Regions from separate parts of the Pedobacter sp. AC163 genome, predicted to be linked through region 2. Evidence: riboswitches for the same ligand, from Rfam matches in the RefSeq annotation. Region 2 holds a riboswitch; the other holds the start of a gene.
What was found. Region 2 has a riboswitch for fluoride ahead of ACZZZK_RS09235 (phosphatase PAP2 family protein). Riboswitches for the same ligand answer to the same signal wherever they lie in the genome.
Positions count from the first base shown of each region.

Region 1: another riboswitch for fluoride. It lies ahead of ACZZZK_RS11430 (voltage-gated chloride channel family protein); the one in region 2 lies ahead of ACZZZK_RS09235 (phosphatase PAP2 family protein).

Region 1 covers NZ_OZ409872.1:2,658,028-2,661,241, reverse strand. Annotated here, with positions in the region: gene ACZZZK_RS11430 (voltage-gated chloride channel family protein) at 1-1,113, opposite strand, end outside; fluoride riboswitch at 1,131-1,192, opposite strand; gene ACZZZK_RS11425 (tryptophan 2,3-dioxygenase family protein) at 1,256-2,221, shown strand; gene ACZZZK_RS11420 (branched-chain amino acid aminotransferase) at 2,368-3,214, shown strand, end outside.
Region 2 covers NZ_OZ409872.1:2,186,666-2,189,879, forward strand. Annotated here, with positions in the region: gene ACZZZK_RS09230 (four-helix bundle copper-binding protein) at 631-969, opposite strand; fluoride riboswitch at 1,197-1,265, shown strand; gene ACZZZK_RS09235 (phosphatase PAP2 family protein) at 1,308-1,862, shown strand; gene ACZZZK_RS09240 (EamA family transporter) at 1,867-2,280, shown strand; gene eno (phosphopyruvate hydratase) at 2,339-3,214, shown strand, end outside.

The sequences.
Region 1 (3,214 bases), 470 kb from region 2:
ATTTGCTGCGCCAGAGAAGACGGCGACGAAACCTATTCCAGCTAATAATCCGATAGGTAATGGAATAAAAACACTCAAGAAACTACCCAATGTTGCGCCAATGAAAAATAATGGGGTTACTTCTCCACCTTTAAAGCCACAACCTAAGGTTAATGCCGTTAAAAAAAGTTTGATGGCAAACGTATAATAAGGCTCCTGTTGCGTAAATGATTCAGAAATTACAGGAATTCCTAATCCTATATATCTTGTTGTACCCAAGAAATAGATAATGACAATTAAAGTCAACCCACCAAATACTGGCCTTAAAGGCGGATACTTTATTTTACTGAACAAGTTAGAAAAGCCATGGTTTAAGGCGGAGAAAGATCTGGCCACTAAGCCAAAAACAATTCCAACACCCAACGATAGTAACAGATTAATGGCATCCATTTGTGGCACAACACCAATGGAATAATGAGTGTGGCCAACGCCCCAAACTTTGCATGCATAATCGGCAATTATAGCGGCTAAAAACGAAGGCAAAATTGCAGTGTACATTAAACTACCTACCACGAAAACCTCTAAGCCGAAAATTGCACCTGCTAATGGCGTCCCGAATACCGACGCAAAGCCAGCACTAATTCCGCAGATGAGAATAATTTTTCTGTCGCGTGGCTTTAACTTAAATAGCTTGGTAAACTGATCGGCAAAAGCACCTCCAATTTGTACAGCAGTTCCTTCTCTTCCTGCCGATCCTCCAAATAAATGAGTAATAATCGTTCCGGCAAAAATTAATGGCGCCATAATTAATGGAATTACCTTTTTGGGTGACTGTAATTCTTCAATTAAAAGATTGTTTCCTTTAACAACATCCTTGCCCCAATAATGATATACTAAGCCAATTAAAAAACCTGCAACTGGTAAAAATGAAATGATCCAAAGGTGGCTTTCTCTGTAATTTGTTGCCCAATTTAAGGTTACTAAAAATAAGGCAGATGCAGAGCCAACTATTGCACCAATTAGCGCTGCTATTAAAAGCCATTTTAAAGTGCTCAATAATACTACTCCGAAATCCTTTTTAATAAAAGAATTGATAGACAGAAGGAATCCTTCTGTTGGTTTTTTAACAGGCATTAGAATTCAATTTAAATAAAATTGTAGGAGTCATCAGCCTGTTTGGCGGTTTTGGCGGTACCCCATCGCCATTGTTCAAATGTATAAATTTTAGCAATTTCTTCCAAAATCTTTAACACCTTTGTAAAGCTAACTTAGAATAATGGATTTTACACCCGAAATAAAAGATAAACTTCATCAGCTACAAGAAAAATATACAGCCATGGGGCAGGATATGGCTTCTTATCTAGATGGGTTGCTCTATGCCGATTTTCTAACCTACTGGGATTACATCCATTTGGATACGCTGCTAAGTTTACAAAGTCCAAAAACGCCGTTTCCTGATGAAGAGATTTTCATCATGTACCACCAAATTACTGAGTTATATTTTAAGCTGACCTTGCATGAATGCAGGCAAATTGCTGAACATGAAAATTTAACTGTCGAATTTTTTACTGCTCGTGTTAAAAGAATTAATGCTTATTTTAATGCATTGACTACTTCTTTCGAGGTGATGGTGGATGGCATGGAGAAAGAACAATTTTTGAAGTTCAGAATGTCATTATTACCTGCTAGCGGTTTTCAATCCGGGCAATATCGGATGATTGAGATTTGTGCAACTGATTTTATTCGTTTGGTTGATAAAAGTAAACGCGAAGAATTAAGCACCGCTACTATCGAAGAACAGTTCGAACATGTTTATTGGAAGTTTGGTGCTACAGAGTTGTCATCGGGTAAGCAAACTTTAACATTAAAGCAATTTATTAAAAAATATGCCGCTCAGTTTTTACAGCTGGCTAAAGATAGATCACTTACAAATTTCTCGGCTTTGTATCATCAGCTGGCAGCAAATGGTGCTGATGTTTCTGCGCTTGCAGAAGAATTGCGTAAGCTCGATTTATATGTCAATGTAGAGTGGCCATTGTCGCACTATAAATCAGCAGTGCGTTATTTAGAAAAAGATCCGATTGATGTAGCCGCAACCGGCGGTACCAACTGGCAGAAATATTTGCCTCCGCGTTTTCAAAAACGAATTTTTTATCCTTTTTTATGGAGTGATGAACAAATGGGAGAATGGGGCAAAGGCTGGGTGCTTAGTGTACTCAAAACACTCAAAAACAAAGATTAATATCAGAAAATACTATTAAAAAAGCTCGTTTTTTGCTAATTTGCGTCAATTAGAAAATGATAGATGGAGTGAGTGATAGAATGAGTGAATTTGCGATCCGCAAATCATTCAATCATTCAAAATTCTCTCATCCCAAAATTTAAATTATGACCGAGACATTAGATATAAAAATCACCAAAGCTGATCAAACTCGTTTGACAGTTACAGATTTTTCTCAATTACCATTCGGTAAAGTTTTTACCGACCACATGTTTACCGCCGATTACGAAGATGGCGAATGGAAAAATTTACAAATTATTCCTTACGGACCTATTCCAATGAGTCCTGCAATTTCTGCCCTTCATTATGGCCAGGCGATTTTTGAGGGTTTGAAAGCTTATCGCCAACCCGATGGAAAAATTAGTGTATTCCGTGCCGACAAAAACTTTGAGCGTTTTAATAAATCTGCAGCGAGAATGTCTATGGCTACTATTCCTGAAGAAATTTTTATGCAGGGATTAGCAGCCTTAATTAATGTTGATGAGAAATGGGTTCCAAATCAGGAAGATTATGCGCTTTATATTCGTCCGGTTATGTTTGCTACCGATCCTTATTTAGGCGTGAGAGCATCAGATACTTACAAGTTTGCCTTATTAACAACGCCTACGGGCCCTTATTATAGTTCTGCTTTAAAAGTTAAAATTGAGACGGAATTTACCCGTGCGGATGAAGGTGGAGTTGGATTTGCAAAAACTGCTGGAAATTATGCCCGCTCACTTTATCCTTTTGAGCAAGCCAAAAAAGAAGGGTTTGATCAATTAATCTGGACAGATTCGGTAACTCACGAATATATTGAAGAAGCAGGCACTGCAAATTTGATTTTTGTAATCAATGGAAAGTTAGTTACACCTTCCATTCGTAGTACCGTATTGGATGGCGTTACACGCGATACAATTATTAAATTGGCTAAAGATGCAGGCATTGAAGTTGAAGAGCGTAGAGTATCAGTTGCAG
Region 2 (3,214 bases):
TATAAAACACCAATTGTCTAGACATCAGTGTTGAACTCCATAAACTGCTATCTAATTAGCCAAATAAGCATGTGGATTAGTTTCAATTGCGAACATCGATCAGCTTGAATATTATTCAATTATAGGATAAACGGGGGGAAATCCGTTTGGTCTAAATTTTTTTACAATTATGCGCAAATGCCATGTAGCTTGCATTTAATTTAGAAGGTACATACCCTCGGTTTAACAACGTGATTGATTTAACACCGCCATTGAAATGAAATTTGTATTTTTTGTTTTTTGAAATAATTTGATGAAGCGGGAATTGAAAGTTCATGCATTATTTAATGCATTCCTCAACTCGCATCTAGCCTTCATTTTCATAGAATTCGAATTATCAAGTACTCATCATCAAAAACTGAAATTCTTATTTGAATAATGGAATGAGTTTATGAGAATCATATCCTAAAAAACCCATTTTTTTAAGGCTAGAGAAAGGACATACCAAGAACAACCTCAAACCTTGGTAAATATCAAATAATGAGGGAATAATGAAAATAAAATGAATGGAATAAATTTGCCTATTTATAAAAATGAAAGGGCAACTAGAATGCTGCCCTTAATCAATTAATGCTCACGGTGATTGGCATCTTAAGCAGCTACTCCTGTCATTCTTCTGCATTCTTCCGCACAAGCCTTACAAGCATCTGCACATTCCTGACAATGCTGGGTATGATGATTACTACACTCATCTCCGCATTGCTGGCAAATATCTGCGCAAATACGGCAAATGTCTTGAGCAAAAGAGCTACCCATACTCATCAATTGAGCGGCAGAGTAGCAGATGGCTGCACATTGCATATCAAGCTCAATACACCGCGCCATCATTTTCACGTCTTCTTCCTGAGTGCATGAACTTGCACAATGATTGCAAATTGAAGCACACTTTAAGCATGCATCAATACAGTTTTTCCATTCATGGTATCCCATAACTTTAATTTTTTAGGGTTATAAAAAAAATTCCTATATAGATAACATGGTTATTTCCAGGCGGTTTCATTTTGTTTAAGAAAAGCTTTAATCCCGTGATATGATGCTTGTTTAAACGGTAGAAGAATAAGAAACTGGTTCTCGTATTCAAATAAGGAGGAATAGTGATAAATTAAATTCTCAACACCTACTTTAAGATTTTGCACATCATTTTATTAGTATTATATTTGCAATACGGAAATGGTGTCCTTCCGATTCAACCGCTTTTTTCAAAAGCTGATGGCGCCTACAATAGAAATTCCAGCAGGTAATAAAATCTGCCGGTCAAAGTATTGTAGGTGAAAAAATTAAAAATAAATTCTCAACTCTTATTGCTGGCAGCTATCTTAATTGCGCTTGTCTTACTTTGTCTGTCTGCCAAAGTGAGATCAGTGTTAGCAATGGTCCTGCCGGTTGAAACTGAATGGTTCTTGTGGATAAATCAGCACCATAATGCATTCTGGGATACGATCATGTACTGGGCCAGTGATAAGCGTTTTTGGCTTCCTTTTTATGCCTTCATTATTTATTGCCTCTTCCAGAATTTCTGCAAAAAAATTTGGCAGGTTCTTATTACCATTGCGCTACTAGTTGCTAGTGCAGATCAGATTGCTTCAGGACTGATTAAAAACACCGTTAAGCGTCTACGCCCTTCCCATGAACCGAATCTAACTACGATCATTCATTTAAGTAAAGCAGGTGCGGGTGGGATGTATGGATGGCCATCCGCTCTTTCATCACCTATCTTCAAAAGCATTCTTTCCGCTGGTTCGGCATTTACCGGATCATTGCCGGAGCAACGGTTCTTGTACTCATTTACTTTGGAATTATTCAATAACGGAAAATTAACATAAAACTATGTGGTGGATCTACGCGCTATTATCAGCTTTCTTTGCTTCCCTTACGGCCATCTTTGCAAAAGTCGGCGTAACCAATGTCAATTCTGATTTGGCTACTGCCATACGAACGGTGGTAATACTGATTGTAGCCTGGGGGATCGTAATGGCCAGAGGCGAACTTAAAGGAATTACGGAACTGTCAAAGCATAACCTGCTATTTCTTTTTTTATCTGGCCTTGCCACCGGCTTGTCCTGGATATTCTACTACAAGGCTTTGCAGATCGGGAAAGTGTCCCAGGTCGCCCCTGTTGATAAGTTGAGTGTTGCCCTAACTATTATACTTGCAATGGTGTTCCTGAAAGAAGCTCTTACCCTGAAAGTATTCTTTGGTGCCCTGCTGATCATTGGGGGAACACTGGTTTTGATCTTTTGAGAAACTCAATTATTTGTAAGCAACCGAAATACTAAAAATCAATATAAAACAAAAAACTATGAAATTAACTAAAATTCATGCCCGTGAAATTTTGGATTCCAGGGGCAATCCGACAGTAGAAGTAGAAGTCACTCTTAACGGAACAACAGCAAGGGGTATTTCTCCATCCGGGGCAAGTACGGGTGAAAAAGAAGCCGTAGAGCTTAGAGATGGTGATCCAGAGCGCTATAATGGTAAAGGCGTGGAAAAAGCAGTAAAAGGGATTAACGTCGAAGTCGGCAAATCAGTCACCGGCTTATCCTTTGAGGGTCAGCAGGCCTTCGATGATCATATAATTGGTCTGGATGGAACCGAGAATAAATCAAGGCTCGGCGCAAATGCGATGCTTGCGGCCTCAATCGCCTTCGCCCGGGCTTCGGCCGTTGCAAAAGGGATTCCCTTGTATAGGCAGCTAGTGGAAAGGGAAGGTTACGTAATGCCCGTACCGTGCATGAATGTCATTAATGGGGGAAGGCATTCTGATAACAACATCGATTTTCAGGAATTTATGATTGCCCCTCATAACGCCCCCTCGTTTAAGGAAAGTATCCGTATGGGCGAAGCTGTTTTTCATTCCCTGAGAAGTCTGCTAAAAGCGAAAGGCTATTATACCGGAGTTGGTGACGAAGGTGGGTTTGCGCCAAATCTGAGTTCTAATGAGGAAGCCGTCCAAATCATCATGGAAGCGATACATATTGCCGGTTTTGCTCCAGGCAAGGATATTTCCCTTTGTCTTGACCCAGCGACCAGCGAAATGTGGAATAATGGAAAATATGAATTTTATAAAAGTTCTAAAGAACGGATCACAACAGATGAAATGATTGGCTTTTGGGAAGGATGGTTAAAAGAGTACCCAATTATCCTGTTGGAAGACGGGTTGGGCGAAAACGATTGG